DNA from 2 places in the Nocardiopsis sp. EMB25 genome. Region 2 is predicted to be linked to the other one. Evidence: predicted binding sites of a transcription regulator. Region 2 holds the regulator's gene; the other holds the start of a gene.
The links. Region 2 encodes HspR, which represses chaperone genes until heat shock. Its sites were predicted from a motif close to ANTTGAGTCNNNNNGACTCAANT; they were not measured.
Positions count from the first base shown of each region.

Region 1: lon (endopeptidase La) is a predicted target of HspR. The motif match lies at 5,945-5,967, and genes of this name have one in related genera.

Region 1 covers NZ_JAMTDN010000001.1:2,424,055-2,433,240, reverse strand. The annotation lists gene KIK06_RS10465 (glycoside hydrolase family 3 protein) at 1-184, shown strand, start outside; partial or broken gene KIK06_RS10460 (GH1 family beta-glucosidase) at 391-1,796, shown strand; gene KIK06_RS10455 (DUF4190 domain-containing protein) at 2,122-3,651, opposite strand; gene KIK06_RS10450 (MerR family transcriptional regulator) at 4,297-5,106, opposite strand; gene KIK06_RS10445 (GyrI-like domain-containing protein) at 5,103-5,594, opposite strand; gene lon (endopeptidase La) at 5,978-8,386, shown strand; gene KIK06_RS10435 (S16 family serine protease) at 8,446-8,706, shown strand; gene KIK06_RS10430 (HAD family hydrolase) at 9,091-9,186, opposite strand, start outside.
Region 2 covers NZ_JAMTDN010000001.1:4,671,697-4,680,882, forward strand. The annotation lists gene dnaJ (molecular chaperone DnaJ) at 60-1,226, shown strand; gene KIK06_RS20465 (heat shock protein transcriptional repressor HspR) at 1,223-1,720, shown strand; gene clpB (ATP-dependent chaperone ClpB) at 1,807-4,419, shown strand; gene KIK06_RS20475 (phosphoribosyltransferase) at 4,676-5,284, opposite strand; gene KIK06_RS20480 (DNA-processing protein DprA) at 5,463-6,380, opposite strand; partial or broken gene KIK06_RS20485 (AAA family ATPase) at 6,549-6,956, shown strand; gene KIK06_RS20490 (hypothetical protein) at 6,941-7,198, opposite strand; gene KIK06_RS20495 (MFS transporter) at 7,288-8,736, opposite strand; gene KIK06_RS20500 (helix-turn-helix transcriptional regulator) at 8,835-9,186, shown strand, end outside.

The DNA.
Region 1 (9,186 bases), 2.2 Mb from region 2:
CGGTGTGGACGACGACGTCCTCCTCGACGCCGTGAGCGGTCGGGCGGCCGTGAGCGGACGGCTTCCGTTCGACCTGCCCCGCTCCGACGCGGCCGTCGCCGAGGCCCGGGAGGACACGCCCTTCGACACCGCCGACCCGCTCTTCCGGTTCGGGCACGGCCTGCGCTGGTCCGCCAGGACCTGAGCTCCACGGCCGGACACCGCTCACCTCGGGTCGGCGCGCCCCCCGAACCCGGCTCGGTGACGGCGGTCCGGAAGCGGGTTCGCCGCCGGAACGGAAGCGGCGCATCCGGCGGCGCGGCCTCGGCCCGGGGCGTCGACAGCGTCGGCGCCGCGGGGCTGGAAGCGTCCCCGTAGTATGGGAGCGCTCCCAACACTGAAGGGTCCCCCATGACCGACCCCGTCCTGCCCCCGGAACTGCTCTTCGGCACCGCCACCGCCGCCTACCAGGTCGAGGGCGCCGCCCACGAGGGCGCGCGCGGCCCCTCCATCTGGGACACCTACTGCCGCACCCCCGGACGCGTCACCCGGGGCGAGACCGGTGACGTGGCCTGCGACCACTACCACCGCTACCGCGAGGACGTCGCGCTCATGGCCGACCTGGGCGTGGACCTGTACCGCTTCTCCGTGGCCTGGCCGCGGATCCAGCCCACCGGCAGGGGCGCCCCAACCCGGAGGGGCTGGCCTTCTACGACCGCCTCGTGGACACCCTCCTGGAGACCGGAACCGAACCCGTCATCACCCTCTACCACTGGGACCTGCCCCAGGCGCTGGAGGACGAGGGCGGCTGGCGGGCCCGGGACACCGCCCACCGCTTCGCCGAGTACGCCCGCGTCGTCGCCGACCGCCTGGGCGACCGCGTGCATCGCTGGATCACCCTCAACGAGCCCTTCTGCTCGGCGTTCCTCGGCCACGCCGTCGGCCGCCACGCCCCCGGGACACGGGAGGGCACGCCCGCCCTGGCCGCGGCCCACCACCTCCTGCTCGCCCACGGCCTGGCCGTCAGGGAGTTGCGCGCGGCCGCGCCCGGCCAGGTGGGAATCACCCTCAACCCCGACCACCTACTGCCCGCCACCGGCTCCGAAGCCGACCGGGCGGCGGTGGAGCGGGCCCGCACCCTGCACAACCGGGTCTGGCTCGATCCGATCCTCACCGGCGCCTACCCCGACAACGAGGAGGAGACCTGGGGTCCGTTGGCCGACGGCTCCTACCGTGCCGAGGGCGACCTGGACGTCATCGGCCGGCCCCTGGACTTCCTGGGGATCAACTACTACCGGCCCATCAAGCTGCGCGACGCCCCACGCAACGAGGCCGACCCCGCGCGGCGCACCGCGGCGGACATCGGCGTCGAGCAGGTCCCCTTCGAGGACGTGCGGCACACCACCATGGGCTGGCCGGTGCTCCCCGACACCCTCACCGACCTGCTCGTCGACCTCGACCGACGCTACCCGGGCCTGCCGCCCGTCCTCATCACGGAGAACGGCTCCGCCGAGGACGACCGGCCCGACGGGAGCGGCCGGGTCCGCGACCGCGAGCGCGTCGACTACCTGCGCGCGCACCTGGCCGCCCTGTCCCGCGCCCTCGACGCGGGCGTGGACGTACGCGGGTACTTCGTGTGGTCGCTGCTGGACAACTTCGAGTGGGCCCACGGCTACGACCGGCGCTTCGGGCTGGTCCGCGTCGACTACGAGACGTTGGAACGCCATCCCAAGGACAGCTACCGCTGGTACCGCGACTTCCTGGCCGCGCACCGCGCCCGCCGGACCTTCCAACCCACCACGGCCCGGGAGGAATGACCTCCCGGCCTCCGGGACCGTCCCCGTACCCGGAGCGGGGCCCGGTACCGGAGAGGGCTCCCCTACCGGAGCCCCCGCCTCCCGAGAGCGCGTCCGGACTCGTGAGCGGTTCCCGTCGTGTGCGGACCGGACACCCCCGCCAAGGACGACACGCAGCTCTTCGCCTTCGGGGGGGCGTACTCGACGCGCACCGGGACGGTGCCTGAATCCGGGAGCGGTGTCGTCGGGCGCCTGGCCGGTCATCCGTGCGAGCCTCGGGGGGACCGTCGTCGTTTCCCGCTCACCACCGCCCGCTTCCGCCACCACGGAGCCGTCGGCCGCATGGTCATGAGGTGAGGGACGTGGTCCACGACTCTCCGTCGGCGGCCACGTAGCAGAAGGCGGTCTGGATTCCGTAGTTCCACGAGTCCCGGCTCGGCGCGATGTAGCCGACGAAGTACGTGTCCGGGGTGCGCGCGGGGTCCAGAGCGCGTTCGCTCATCGGATCGCACGTGGCCTCGATGTCGGCGTCGAAGGCGGCCCATCCGGGCCAATCGCTTCCGGAGGGGGAGTAGGAGCCGATCACCTGGGCGTTGTGCGGCTCGTCGCAGGAGGTGAGTTCGACCTCGTAGAACTCCGTGGTGGGAGGGTCGATGAAGCAGTCGCCGGTCTGCAGCGTGCACACCGTGGCGTACCCGGGCGAGGGCTCGCAGAGCTCGGTGGGGGAGGGGGCCCGGCCTTCACCGGTGGAGACTGAGGGGTCCACCCCCTGCGGATCGTAGGGGGCGAACGGGTCCGCGCCCTCCGAGGCGTAGGAGCCGGATTCCGCCTGCACGATGATGACGCCCGCGGCCGTCCATCCGATGCCCCACAAGCAGGCGGCCAGGAGCCCGATCAGGGAGAAGACGATACTGATCGCCTTGGCGGCCGAGAACCCGGTCACGGCGGCCGGCGCGAGGGGGGCCGACGCTCCGGCGACAGGTGGCGTGACCGGTGGTGTGACCGGCGTACCCGCCGCAGCCGGCTCGGTGACCGGTGGAGGGTACATGCCGGCGGTGGGATCCGCCTGTGCGGGGGGTCTGTACGGTGCGGTCGGTGAGACCGGGTCCGTGCCGGCGTTGGAAGGGCCGGTCCGTCCCATGGATCCGTCGGGAGCGGCGGTCGCCGCGTCGTTGGCGGACCCGGTGGGATCGGAGGGTCGGGGCGCGCCGTGGGCCGCGGGTGCGGAGTTCGCACTGGTCGAATTCGCGGGGCCCGCCACCGACCCCTGGGGGCTGGTGGCGGTCGGCACTCCTCCGGGACCGGTCGCGCCGCCGTCCGCCTGGCCGCCGCCCGGGGGCTGGGCCGAGGACGGCGCCCGGAGCACGCGGGTGAGGGCGATGAGGCCGAGGACGATGGCGACGGGGATGGGCAGGATGAGGAAGCCCAACAGTCCCAGGACGAGCGCCGCGATGGAGAAACCGCTGATCCTCCGCTCATGCATGTTGTTGTGCACCGTGTGGTGAACGTTGTGGTGCATGTTGCTGGTGCTGTCGCCTATGTGGATCGCGCCCTGATGGTTTCCGCCCACGCCCACGTTGTGGTGGCCCGACACGTTGACCGAGGAGGTCTGCGTGTTCATGGCGGCCAGGCTCCTGGCCAGATCCGGGTCCTCCCGCAGGGTCCGCCTGATCTGGTCGCGGAGTTCCTCGGCGGCGTCGGTGTCCTCCGGCGCCCGTCCGAGCTTCCTGACCGCGCTTTCGACCTCCGGCTCGGATTTTCCGCGCCTGAGGATGGCCGCCAGCAACCGTTGACCGTGCCGCACGGTGGCGCTCGCCGTCGCGTCCTCGGACGTGGACAGCACCGCCTGCCCGTAGGCGCTGACCGCGTCTTTCACATATGGGAAAACCTGGGAGGTGAGGGTTTCGATATCCGTCAAAGGTGCTCCCGTTCGGCTCCGGGGGAAAGCTTCGTGATGCCGTGAGGGTCGCTCTTCAAGAAGGGCTCACCACTATAACGACATGGTGTGCGGGAACAAGGCGGCGTTCGATGGCGGATTCCCGAAGGTCGAGGGCGCGGGCGGTTTTTGCGTCAGGGGAAGGTTCGAAACGTCTCCTGAACTCGAAGAACGCTTCTTCGAGGATTGGTTTCGCGTCCTTGTCCGGAAGCGGCCATGAAATTCCGCGTTCTCCCGTGCCCTCCCGGGTAAGCGGCTTCGCCGCGAACCTGTCGAAGCGTAAGTATTCGGAGGCGTGGGAGTGTGCGTGTGCTGGTCACACCGATACGGGGGGCGGGCGGCGTCCACAACCACCCGGTGAACGCCCTGAACACCGCTTCGAACGCCACCGTGCTCGTGTGCCGAGCCGATGTGGGAGCGCACTTGTGGCTCAGCGAAGCCCGGAGCCTGGTGTACCCGGCCCCGCGACCGCTCCGGCGGGTTCCGGCCCCTGGGCCGCCAGGCCCCTTCCACGCGGTGATTCTCGGCCGTGAGGAATGACGCGCCCCCAACACGGGGGATGCCCCCGGTGCGCGAACGATGTCCTCAGCCCCGGGGCCGGACGTAGCGTTGCGCGACCTGGCACCGGAACGGGTCCCCGTCGAGATAGATCTCGCGCGGCGATCCGGACGGGCGGCGCGTGTGGTGCGTCGCGGCATCGCGGACCGCGTCGAAGGCGCGCAGGATCGTGGGGAACTGGACCTCGCCGTACGGTACGTCGACGAACAGCTCGGCCCCGGCGGGTTCGACGCCGTCCGCGCTCGATCGGCCGGTGACGGGCACACGCACCTCGACGGGTCCGTCCGACTCCCAGCTCACCTCACCGTGGTAGACGATGACCAGGGGCCCCGACCGGTCGACCGCCGCACCGGCCCGCTGCGCGAGTTCGGCCGCGGCGCGCTCGACGTGCAGGGGCAGGTCCGCGGCGGTCGTGCGCACCGTGCGCGAGACGAACGGCTGCGCGGCGACGTCGCGACTCGACACCCGCGGCGCGTTCTCCGCGGAGGCCGACCGGTCCTCGAGGAGACCGTCCGCGAGGCCGTCGAGCAGCGCGACCGCGCGCTCGTGCGCACGGACCACGTCGGTCCGGTACGCGTCGAGGAGCTCGCGTCGCTCGTCGGCGGTGGCGTCCAGGACCGTGCCGATGCGCTCCAGCGGCATACCCACGCGGCGCAGCAGCGCGATCGTGCGGGCGCGCTCCGCCTGCGACGGGCGGTAGCGGCGGTACCCCGTGTACTCGTCGACGGCGTCGGGCATGAGCAGCCCGCGCCGCTCGTACAGGCGCAGCGCCTTGGGGGAGAGCCAGGTGAGGCGGCTGAACTCCCCGATCGACAGCCTCGCGTCGGTCTCTCTCATGTGAGCAAGTATGCGACCTCGACGGCCCACTTGCTCCGATCCGGCTCGGTCTGCGGGTCCGTGAGGAACTGCTCGGTACGCGCGTGCCAGTGGATGCTGTCGGCCCGTTCGTCGATCGCCAGTTCCAGACCCTGCACCTGCGCCCACTCCCACATGTCCCGGTGGGTCCGCGCGAGCGCGTCCGGGCCGCCCTCCGGGCGCGCGACCAGGTAGCGGCCGGCCGGGATCACGCCGGTGTCGAACCCTGCGCCGATCTCCACGCGCGCCGGTACGGGAACGCAGACCGTGACGTCCATCGGGTCGGCGGCCGTCTTCAGACGGTGGTACTGGTAGATCGGCCCGCCCCGCGCGGTCCCGCCCGCCGCGGCCAGGGCGCCGTAGATCCGCGGGACGTGGGCGTTCACCAGGTCCCAGCGTGCGAGTTCGGCCGTCATCGAAACGCCGACCCAGGGGCGCTCGGCCCGCTGCTCGACCGTGAATGCGGTCATCGTCTTCCTCGTGGTCGCCACCCGTGTCTCGGATGGGCCACGCCCAGCAGACACCTTCCCCCAGGGGCAAGGTCAACCCGGGCCTCCGGATGCCCGGAGACGGCCTTCCCGCACGTCACGCCCGGCGCGGGGCGTAGCGGTCCAGGAGCTCCGGGGAGCCGACTCGTTCCCGCATGGCCTGTTCGAGGTCCCGCCTGAGCCTCTCGCGAACGGACACGGCCCCGATGCCAGGGACGGGTGACACCCGCCTCAACTGGTTGATCGGCGGATCCGGACCGCCCGCGCCGACGGCCGTGCGGGGTGATCGCTGAGGGCGAACACGTGTATGGGAAGATAATCGGACTCCTTTTTATTGAGTCTGTTTAACTCAACTAGGAGGATTCATGAGTGAGACTCCCGCCAGCGTGACCTTCCCGGTGCTCCCCCTCGACGACGACGTCGTCCTGCCGGGCATGGTCGTCCCTGTCGACATGACCGAACCCGAGGTGCGCGCGGCCGTCGACGCCGCGCAGGCCGTCGCGCGGTCGGGCGGTCACCGTGACTCCGCGAAGGGGCCCGAGGTCCTGATCGTGCCGCGCGTGGACGGCTCCTACGCCGCCGTGGGCACCGTCGGCATCGTCGAACAGGTCGGACGCACCCCCGAGGGAACCCCCGCCGCCGTGCTCCGCGGCACGGCCCGGGCCCGCGTCGGCAGCGGAACCACCGGCCCCGGCGCGGCACTGTGGGTGCTGGCCACCGTGCACACCGAGCCGCAGGGTGAGTACCCGGGCAAGGTGCTGGAGGCGGCCCGCGAGTACAAGTCGCTGCTCACCACCTACCTGCACAAGCGCGGAGCCTGGCAGGTCCTGGACGGCGTGCAGCAGATCACCGACCCCAGCCGGCTCGCGGACCGGGGCGGCTACTCGCCGTTCCTGACCGCCGAGCGCAAGCTCGAACTGCTGGAGACCTACGACGTCCTCGACCGCCTGCACCTGCTCACCGAGTGGACCCGTGAGTACCTCGCGGAGCTGGACGTCACCGAGAGCATCGACCGCGACGTGCAGGAGGGCGTCGACAAGCAGCAGCGCGAGTTCCTGCTGCGGCGGCAGCTGGAGGCCATCCGCAAGGAGCTCAACGAGCTCGACGGCCGCCCCGGCAGCGAGGAGGACGACTACCGGGCGCGGGTGGAGGAGGCCGACCTGCCCGAGCACGTCCGCAAGGCCGCACTCGACGAGGTCGACAAGCTGGAGCGGGCCGGCGACTCCTCACCGGAGTCGGGCTGGATCCGCACCTGGCTGGACACCGTCCTGGACATGCCGTGGAACGAGCGCACCGAGGACGCCTATGACATCGCCGGCGCCCGCGAGGTCCTGGACGCCGACCACACCGGCCTGACGGACGTCAAGGACCGGATCACCGAGTACCTGGCCGTGCGCAAGCGCCGCGCGGACCGGGGACTGGGCGTCATCGGCGGGCGCCGCAGCGGGGCCGTGCTCGCCCTGGTCGGGCCTCCGGGGGTCGGAAAGACCTCGTTGGGCGAGTCGGTCGCGCGCGCCATGGGCCGCCGGTTCACCCGGGTGGCTCTCGGCGGCGTGCGGGACGAGGCCGAGATCCGCGGCCACCGCCGCACCTACGTGGGCGCCTTGCCGGGCCGGATCGTCCGGGCGATCAAGGAGTCCGGGTCGATGAACCCGGTGGTGCTCCTGGACGAGATCGACAAGGTCGGCTCCGACTTCCGCGGCGACCCCACGGCGGCGCTGCTGGAGGTGCTGGACCCGGCGCAGAACCACACGTTCCGCGACCACTACCTGGAGGTCGACCTTGACCTCTCGGACGTGGTGTTCCTGGCCACCGCCAACGCCCTGGACACGATCCCCGGCCCGCTGCTGGACCGGATGGAGCTGGTGGAGCTGGACGGCTACACCGAGGACGAGAAGGTCGCGATCGCCCGCGACCACCTGCTGCGCAGGCAGGTCGAACGCGCCGGGCTGGTCTCGGACGATGGCGAACCCGAGGTGGAGGTCACCGAGGACGCGCTGCGGTCGCTGGCCGCTGAGTACACCCGCGAGGCCGGTGTGCGCGGCCTGGAGCGGACCATCGCCCGCATCCTGCGCAAGGTGGCCTCGGCCGCGGCCCTCGGGGAGCGGGAGGTGCCGGTCCGGGTGGACACCGGCGACCTGCGCGGCTACCTGGGTCGGCCGAGGCACACGCCGGAGTCGGCGAGCCGGACCTCGGTGCCGGGCGTGGCCACCGGTCTGGCGGTGACCGGGGCCGGGGGAGACGTGCTGTTCGTGGAGGCGTCGCTGGCCGATCCCGAGTCCGGGGCGGGCGGGCTGACGCTGACCGGTCAGCTCGGCGACGTGATGAGCGAGTCGGCGCAGATCGCCCTGTCCTACCTGCGGGCCCGGGGCGCCGAACTGGAGCTGCCTGTGGGTGACCTCAAGGAGCGCGGCGTCCACCTGCACGTTCCGGCGGGCGCCGTCCCCAAGGACGGGCCGAGCGCGGGCATCACCATGACGACCGCCCTGGCCTCGCTGCTGTCGGGGCGGCCCGCCCGCGCGGACGTGGCGATGACCGGTGAGGTCTCGCTGACCGGCCGGGTGCTGCCGATCGGCGGCGTCAAGCAGAAGCTGCTCGCGAGCCTGCGCACCGGAATCAAGAACGTGATCATTCCGGCCCGCAACGAGCCGGACCTGGATGACGTTCCGGATGAAGTGCTGGAACAGCTCACGGTTCACCCTGTGAGTGATGTCCGGGAGGTTCTGGAAATCGCGCTTGAGCCCGCGCACAGCACGGAGCGCGTGGCCGCGTAGCGGAAGTGTCACTGGGGGTCACCGTTCCGGGCGGTGGCCCCCACTTTGCGTTCGCGCCGATGGTGGGCCGATCGGCGCAGGCGAAGCAGAAGCTGCTGGCGGCGCACCGGGCGGGGATCACCACCGTCCTGATCCCCGAGCGCAACGAGCCCGACCTGGACGACGTTCCGGAGGAGGTGCTGGGGCAGCTGACCGTGCACTCGGTCAGTGACGTGCGCCGGGTGCTGGAGTTGGCGCTCGAACCGGCCCACCCGTCCTCCGCCGGAGCGGCCGGGGCCGACACACGGGACGGGGGCGCGTCGCGTTCGGTCCGGGTCTGACCGGGGCGCTGCCGCGGCCCACCCGTCGCCCGCCACCGCCCAGGAGCCGCTTCGCGGAGGGGTGGGACACCCTCAACGGACGCCTTCGGCGCGGTAGCCCCTTTCCGTCGCCCGCCACCGCCCAGGAGCCGCTTCGCGGAGGGGTGGGGCACCCTCAACGGACGCCTTCGGCGCGGTAGCCCCTTTCCGTCGCCCGCCACCGCCCAGGAGCCGCTTCGCGGAGGGGTGGGGCACCCTCAACGGACGCCTTCGGCGCGGTAGCCCCTTTCCGTCGCCCGCCACCGCCCCGTGGGACCCGAAACCGGGACCCGCGGGGCGGCTCCTTCCGTGTACACGCCGCCGACCGTGGACCGGCGCGGCGGACACCGCGCCGACCCAGACCTTTCACCCGGCCGGTGACCGCCCCGGCAGGTCGGGGACGAGTTCGGCCAGGGCCGCCCGGGTGGACCCGGCGTCGGTGTGCGGGACGGCCCGCATACC
Region 2 (9,186 bases):
AACCGGGGCACGTGTAAGCATCGGACGCAACCGGCACCAGCGGGAGAAGGCACCAGTCGATGAGCACCAAGGACTACCTGGAGAAGGACTACTACAAGGTCCTCGGAGTCTCAAAGACCGCCTCGAAGGACGAGATCAAGCAGTCCTACCGCAAGCTCGCCCGGGAGAACCACCCTGACGCGAACACCGACGACCCCAAGGCCGAGGGGCGCTTCAAGGAGATCTCCGAGGCCTACAACGTCCTGTCGGACGACAAGCGCCGCAAGGAGTACGACGAGGCGCGCTCGCTGTTCGGCGGGTCCTACCGACCCGGCGGCGGGGGCACCGGCCCCGGCGGGTTCGACATGGGAGACCTGTTCGGCCAGGGCCCCGGGGGCGGTGGAGCGTCCGGCGGCGAACGGCTGAGTGACCTGTTCGGGGGCCTGTTCGGGGGCCGGGGCCGGGGCGCCGGGGCCGCCCGCAGCAGGCGCGGCTCCGACATCGAGACCGAGACCACGCTGAGTTTTCGCGAGGCGGCCGACGGGGTCACGCGCTCCTTCCGCCTGGCCAGCGACACCCCGTGTCCCACCTGCAAGGGCACCGGCGCCAAGGCGGGCACGGCCCCCCGGATGTGCCCGAAGTGCTCCGGCACCGGGCACGAGAACACCAACCTGGGCGGCTTCTCGCTGTCCGAGCCGTGCGGTGAGTGCAAGGGCCGCGGCCTGGTCGTGGACGATCCCTGCACCGACTGCCACGGCAGCGGGCGCGGCAGGAGCACCCGCACCATCCAGACCCGGATCCCCGGCGGCGTGACCGACGGCCAGCGGATCCGCATCAAGGGCAAGGGCGCCCCGGGCGAGCACGGCGGCCCGGCGGGCGACCTGTACGTCGTCGTCCACGTGAAGGAGCACGCGGTGTTCGGTCGGAGCGGCGACAACATCACCATCACCGTGCCGGTGACCTTCCCCGAGGCCGTACTCGGCGCGGACGTGCGCGTCCCGACGTTGGGCGGCTTCCCGGTGACCGTGAAGGTCCCGCCGGGCACCCCGAACGGGCGCACGCTGCGGGTCCGCGGCAAGGGGGCCAAGCGCAAGGACGGCACCACGGGCGACATGCTCGTGACGATCGAGGTCACCGTTCCGACGAACGTCAGCGGCGACGCCCGCGAGGCGCTGGAGAAGTTCCGGGCCGCGACGACCGACCACGACCCGCGCGAGGGACTCGAGGCGCGGGCGAAGGGTGCGTGAACGACGTGAACGACTCCTTCGGCGCTGACGCTCCGGTCTATGTGATCTCGGTGGCGGCGGAGCTGGCCGGAATGCATCCGCAGACCCTGCGGCAGTACGACCGGCTGGGGATCGTGTCGCCGGGCCGGGCCTCCGGCCGGGGGCGTCGCTACTCCATGCGCGACGTGCAGCTGCTGCGCGAGGTGCAGCGTCTGTCGCAGGAGGAGGGCATCAACCTCGCCGGGATCAAGCGGATCCTGGAGTTGGAGCACGAGGTGGAGCAGCTGCGGGAGCAGGTGTTCCACCTGGCCAACGAGCTGGAGGCGGCGCGGAGGGCAGTGGCCCGGCGCGGCCGCCCCACCCCCGCGGAGGGCGGGGGCGCGCGCGGGGAGCTGGTGCGCCGCACGCGCGTGACGATCTTCAACACGGCCGAGCGGCCGGAGGACGACAACACCCGGAACACCGGTTCCGGGCAGGGCGGCCCGGGAGCGGGCCGCGACGACGAACGGGACTGACGGGGCTCCGGTACGACTGCACGGGGGCACGGTCGGCCATGGAATGTCACCCAGGGTGACAGAATTGGTGAAAGGAGTCACCGGAGATGAACTACAAGCTCACAAAGAAGAGCCAGGAGGCCCTGTCGGTGGCCGTCCGGCGCGCGACCGCGGACGGTAGTCCGGAGGTGGACCCGCTCCACCTTCTGGCCGCGCTGCTGGACCAGGCGGAGGGGGTGACCCGCCCGCTGCTCAAGGAGGTGGGGGCCAACCCCGACACGCTCAAGGACCGGGTCGAGGCGGCGATCAACGCCCTGCCGAAGGCGGCCGGGTCGACGGTCAGCTCACCGAACTCCTCGCGCCAGCTGATCGTGTCCATCAACACGGCGGCCAAGCGCGCCCAGCAGTTGGAGGACGAGTACGTCTCCACCGAGCACCTCCTCGTGGGGCTGGCGACGGACGGCGGTGAGGCCAAGCGGCTGCTGGGCGAGGTCGGCGCCACCCCGGAGGCGCTCCTGGAGGCGTTCGAGCGGGTGCGCGGGTCGGCGAAGGTCACGTCGGAGAACCCCGAGGACACCTACCAGGCACTGGAGAAGTTCGGTGTCGACCTGACCGAGCGGGCCCGCGAGGGCAAGGTGGACCCGGTGATCGGCCGCGACGGCGAGATCCGGCGGGTCATCCAGGTACTCAGCCGCCGGACCAAGAACAACCCGGTGCTCATCGGTGAGCCGGGTGTCGGCAAGACCGCCGTCGTGGAGGGGCTGGCCCAACGGATCGTGGCCGGTGACGTGCCCCAGTCGCTCGTGGGCAAGCGGCTGGTGAGCCTGGACCTGTCCGCGATGGTGGCGGGCGCCAAGTACCGCGGCGAGTTCGAGGAGCGGCTCAAGGCGGTGCTCTCGGAGATCAAGGAGTCCGAGGGCCAGATCATCACGTTCATCGACGAGCTGCACACCATGGTCGGCGCCGGTGCGGCCGAGGGCGCCATGGACGCGGGCAACATGCTCAAGCCCATGCTGGCGCGCGGAGAGCTGCGCATGGTCGGCGCCACGACGTTGGACGAGTACCGGGAGAAGATCGAGAGGGACCCCGCCCTGGAACGGCGGTTCCAGCAGGTCATGGTGGGTGAGCCGTCGGCCGCCGACACCATCGCGATCCTGCGCGGGCTCAAGGGCCGCTACGAGGCGCACCACAAGGTGCAGATCGCCGACGCCGCCCTGGTGGCCGCCGCGACCCTGTCCGACCGGTACATCACCGCGCGCTTCCTGCCGGACAAGGCGATCGACCTCATCGACGAGGCGGCCTCCCGGCTGCGGATGGAGATCGACTCCAGCCCGGTGGAGATCGACGAGCTCCAGCGCACCGTCGACCGGCTGAAGATGGAGGAGATGGCGCTCTCCAAGGAGTCGGACCAGGCCAGCATCCAGCGCCTGGACCGGCTGCGCGCCGACCTGGCCGACCGGCAGGAGCAGCTCAACGCGCTCGTCGCCCGCTGGGAGCAGGAGAAGGCGGGGCTCAACCGGGTCGGTGAGCTGAAGGGGCAACTGGACGACCTGCGCACCCGCGCCGAGCTGGCCGAGCGCGAGGGCGACTTCGCCCAGGCGTCCCGGCTGATGTACGGGGACATCCCGCAGCTGGAGAAGCAGATCGAGGAGGCCTCCAACGCCGAGGAGGAGGCGGCCAGCTCCGGCGGCGACACGATGGTCAAGGACGAGGTCGGCGCCGACGAGGTCGCGGACGTCGTCTCCTCGTGGACCGGCATCCCGGTGGGGCGGCTCATGGAGGGGGAGACCTCCAAGCTGCTGCGCATGGAGGAGGAGCTCGGGGCACGGCTGATCGGCCAGAAGGACGCCGTGACCGCGGTGTCGGACGCGGTGCGGCGTGCCCGGGCCGGGATCTCCGACCCGGACCGGCCCACGGGTTCGTTCCTGTTCCTGGGACCGACCGGTGTCGGCAAGACCGAGCTGGCCAAGGCGCTGGCGGAGTTCCTGTTCGACGACGAGCGCGCGATCGTGCGCGTCGACATGAGTGAGTACTCGGAGAAGCACTCCGTGTCGCGCCTGGTCGGGGCACCCCCCGGCTACGTCGGGTACGAGGAGGGCGGCCAGCTCACCGAGGCGGTGCGGCGCCGACCGTACACCGTGGTGCTGCTGGACGAGGTGGAGAAGGCGCACCTGGAGGTGTTCGACACGCTGCTCCAGGTGCTGGACGACGGTCGTCTGACCGACGGCCAGGGCCGCCACGTCGACTTCCGCAACACCATCCTCATCCTCACCTCCAACCTGGGGTCGCAGTTCCTGGTCGACCAGTCGCTGGACGAGGAGCAGCGGCGGGAACGCGTGATGAACGTGGTGCGGTCGACCTTCAAGCCGGAGTTCCTCAACCGGCTGGACGACGTGATCATGTTCGACGCTCTGTCCACGGAGGACCTGGCGAGGATCGTCGACCTCCAGGTGGACAAGCTGCGGAAGCGGTTGGCCGACCGGCGCCTGGAGCTGGACGTGACGCCCAGGGCCCGCGAATGGCTCGCGCTGACCGGCTACGACCCGAACTACGGTGCTCGCCCGCTGCGCCGCCTGGTGCAGTCCTCGATCGGCGACCCGCTGGCTCGGGAGCTGCTGTCGGGCGAGCTGGCCGAGGGGGACACGGTCGCGGTGGACGTCGACGACGCCACGGACAAGCTACTCGTGACCCCGGAGCGGGCGGAGGAGCCCGCGGTCTGACCGGGGCCGCGCGGAGCACGCGGGGCCGTCCTCCCGGGAGGGGGAGGACGGCCCCGCGCCGTGGGTCAACCGCCGGCGAAGGCGAGGAAGTAGATGACCAGGAACACCAGGCTGATCACCAGGCCGATCGTCATCGTGGTCCAGGCGTGGCCGATGAACCGGTCGCGCTCGGCCCGTCGGACACGCCCGTCGCCATGACCGGGAAGGTGAGAGACCCTGCGACGGACTCGTCACCGTTGCGAGACGCTCGTCGGTCTCAGCCCGCCCCGGTCTCCGGCAGGTCCGTCTCGGCGCGAGCATGGAAGGCACACGTATCAGGGTCGTAGGGGACCGAGGTGATCCGTTCGAGCAAGGGCTTGGCATGCTGGAACGTGGGTTGGATCTGACGGGCGAGCACGACGGTGACGACTCTGCGCGCTCCGGCCCGCTTGAGCCGGTAAGCGGCGGACTGGGCACGCGCACCGGTGACCCAGGTGTCATCTATGAGGAGGACGTCGGTCGGCGAGCTCGGATCGGGGATCCCATCGAGGCAGAACCAGTCTTCGTTGAAGTCCCTGGAGTCGGAGGGCACATCCGGGTTGACGGCGAGTGGTATCCGCCGAAGGCTGCGGACGGTCGAAGCGAGGGTCTCCTCGAGGGGATGAGTCGTCTGCCTCGAATTCTTCGTACTGGGCACGAAGGCCACGTGCGTGAACCGGTCCACTTCGGCGGCGGCCCTCACACAGACGATGTGGTTCAGGCAGAAGTCGGCGAACAGCGCGGCGAGGTTCGTCCTGGCCGGTCGACTCTCCGGAGACTGCTTGTACATCCTCAGCGCCTGGCTGTGTTGGCCGGTCGATCCGTTCCTGTAGGTGATGGGAACCACCAGGTCGGCTAACGTGGATCCCCCTCCGGCTCTGACCTTCTGGCAGGGAAGACAGTGCTTGAAGCCGGGTGAACAGGCTCCGAAACACGTCGAGCACACACCCTTCCCGCGTGCTGGGGCAGCGTGGAGGTAGGCGAGTTGAACTTCGACATGAGCGCGGACCGGATGTCGTCTGAGCTCACCAGACAAGCTCTGTGTCCTTGACGAGTTCCTCGGGAGTCACTTCGGCCGCAGCGAGGATCGCGTGGACGGCTTCCATGAGTTCATCGATCCCACCGACCACATGGACTCCGGGCCTTCGCGCGTAGTCACGAACCCACGCGTTCGACAGGAGGTCGCGCGGCAGGATGACCGGCCTCCCGTGCTTGAGGGCCATCCTCGCCTGGATCCGTGCCCCACTGCGTTCCCCGGCCTCCACCACGATGGTGGCGGCCGCGTAGCCGCTCATCACCGCGTTGCGCATCGGAAAACTCTGCCGGGTCGGTGCCGAGTCGGGCAGGAACTGACTGAGGACGAGCCCTTCGGACGCGATGTCCTCCTGAAGCTGTCTGTTCTGACTCGGATAGTGCCGATTGATCCCTGTGCCGATGACCGCGACCGTACGGCCTCCTGCCCGAAGCGCCGCGGTATGCGCAGCCGTGTCGACACCTGCGGCCAAACCGCTTACCACGGTGATGCCCTGCCTGCTGAGCTCGGTAGCGATGCTCCTGGCGATCGCGAGACCGCGTTCGGACGCCTTTCGAGAGCCGACCACGGCTATCGACCGCCGTTCGTCGGGAAGAACGGTTCCCCTCGTGAAGACCAGGGCGGGCATCTCGTGGATATCCCTCAGCTGAGCCGGATAGCTCTCCTCCCAGAAGGCGTGGACACCGACACCGTCGTCCACGCACCGAGCCAGGAGATCGTTCGCCTCCGCGAGGGCTCGGCTGACTGGTTCCTCGTCCAAATCGAACAGGGTCTCCCCGCCCCCGAGGGTGTTCTTCAGGACCTGTTGGGCGCTGTTCGCCTCGAGGACGTCCTCCACCACCCGTGTCCAGCCGAATCGGCGTCCGAGGAGGAGCCCGAGGAGGGCCGCCCGTTCCTCACTCTGTCGCATGTCTCTCAGGCTAGAGCGTTCTGGCTGCTCATTGAACTCCGGCACCGCATTCACCTCGTTCCCCGGAGCGCTCTCGCTTGATCGTTCTTAGAACACATGTTCCAACACACTGATGACATTGTCGACGGCGCGAGCCGATCAGCCACCACGGAGGGCCCCATCCGGCACGAGGTGTTCGACACGCTGCTCCAGGTGCTGGACGACGGTCGTCTGACCGACGGCCAGGGCCGCCACGTCGACTCCCGCAACACCATCCTCATCCTCACCTCCAACCTGGGGTCGCAGTTCCTGGTCGACCAGTCGCTGAACGAGGAGCAGCGGCGGGAACGCGTGATGAACGTGGTGCGGTCGACCTTCAAGCCGGAGTTCCTCAACCGGCTGGACGACGTGATCATGTTCGACGCTCTGTCCACGGAGGACCTGGCGAGGATCGTCGACCTCCAGGTGGACAAGCTGCGGAAGCGGTTGGCCGACCGGCGCCTGGAGCTGGACGTACCGAGGCCGCACGGAGCACGCGGGGCCGTCCTCCCGGGAGGGGGAGGACGGCCCCGCGCCGTGGGTCAACCGCCGGCGAAGGCGAGGAAGTAGATGACCAGGAACACCAGGCTGATCACCAGGCCGATCGTCATCGTGGTCCAGGCGTGGCCGATGAACCGGTCGCGCTCGGCCCAGTCGTCCTTGCCCATCGCGACGACCGAGAAGACGATCGCGATGATGCCGCAGATCTGGTTGCAGCACAGCGTCATGAGAATGGCGGCGGTCAGCGCGCCGCCCGCGCTCCTCTCTCCGCCACCGGACGCGGAAGGGTGGTAGGACACGGGGCCTCCAGGTCGTCGGGGGATCTCCGTGGCTTGGACGCGGCTTCGCCGACGACGGTTTCACGAGCCTCCGGTCTCCGGGCTCGGTCTCAGTCCCCCGGAGCTCCGAGCCGCCGCGCCATCAGCCCGAAGGCGACCGACGTCACCGCCTGCACGGCGAGGCACGTCCCGAAGGCGCCCGGGTACGACAGCTCCGGCAGAATCCCGGTGTAGGCGCCGCCGTAGAGGGCGACCCCCAGCGCCAGGGAGGCCTGCTGCACGGTCGAGAAGAGCCCGCCGCTCAGCCCCGCGACCGACGTCGGGACCCCGGCCATCACCGCGCTGAGCAGGGGAGTGAACATCAGTGCCTGGGCGGCGCCGAGCAGGGCGAGCAGCGGCTGGAGCAGCCACTGCGACGGGTACGGCCAGCCGAGCACGACGACGGCCGCGGCCCCCAGTAGCGCGACGACGTGCGCCGCCGCCCCGACCGTCATGACCGCGGAGCCGAACCACCGCCGGAACACGCCCAGGTTCATCGACACGACGGCGAAGACCACCGCGAACGGCAGCAGCGTCAGCCCCGAAACGAGGGGGCCCTGCCGCAGCCCGTTCTGGACGGTCAGCGCGAACACGTACATGAACGCGCCGTATCCGGCGAAGAGCACGCACGCCATCAGCAGCCCGAGCCGCAGCGAGCGGTGCCCGAGCACGCTCGGCGGCACCAGCGGCAGTCCGCCGGCGAGCTCGCGGCGGCGCTCCCACCACCAGAACACCGGGAACGCGGCGGCGGAGAGCACCAACGACGCGACCGTCCACGGCGGCCACCCGTCCTCGGGGCCGATCGTCACGGGGAGGAGGAAGGCCAGCAGGGCGGCGGCGAGCACGGCCGCCCCGACGACGTCGGCCTCACCGCGCCCGTCGGCCCCCGTCCTCGGCAGGGAGCGGGTGCCCGGCAGCGCCACGAGGGCCAGCAGGGCGCCGAACCAGAAGACGGAGCGCCAGCCGGTTCCGGCGACGTCCGCGCTGAGCAGTACCCCGCCGACCACCTGGCCCGCGGCGGTCCCCAACCCGCTGGCCGCGCTGAACAGCGCGACCGCCCGCAGACGCTCGGCTCCGCGGGTGGTGGTCTGGATGGTGGCCAGGATCTGGGGCACCATCAATGCCGCCGCGACCCCCTGCGCGCCACGGACGACGACGAGCCATGCGATACCGCCGACCAGCCCGGCGGCCAGGGAGGTCAGCGCGTAGGCGGTCAGGCCCGCGACGAAGAGCCGCCTGCGGCCGAACGCGTCGCCGAGCCTGCCCCCGATGATCAACAGGAGTGCGAAGCAGAGGGCGTAGACCCCGATCACCAGCCCGAGTTCCGCCGGGGAGGCGTCGAGGTCGAACGCGATGCGGGGGACCGCCACGTTCACGCTGGAGAAGGTGTAGGTGGCGACGAAGCCGCCGACGAGCAGGGCCAGCAGCCCCGGCCCGCGCAGTTCGGATGGTTCCCGGTGCGCGCGGGCGGGGGAGGCTCCCTCCCCCGCCGGGCGGACCCGGGGGGTTCTCGTGGTCACCGGTCCACTGTCGGACGACTGGCATCCTGGTACCAGGAGCCTACTTATCCTGGTACCGACACCACCCGACACCGGTCGGCGGAGGGAGCCACCACACCGTGGACGACCAGCGCAGGCGGGAACTCGCCGCCTTTCTCCGCAGCCGCCGGGAACGCGTCACCCCGGCCGACGTCGGGCTGCCCGCCCTCGGACGGCGGCGCACCCCCGGTCTGCGCCGTGAGGAGGTCGCCCAGCTCTCCGGCGTGGGGGTCACCTGGTACACGTGGCTGGAGCAGGGACGGCCGATCAACGCGTCCGCCCAGGTGCTCAACGCGGTGGCCCGCGCGCTGCGGCTCGACCCCGACGAGCACGCCCACCTGTTGAACCTGGCCGGGGACGACGCCACCCTCGACGACACCAGCCCGCACACGGTCACCGACGACCACCTGGCGGTGCTCGAACAGCTCCTCC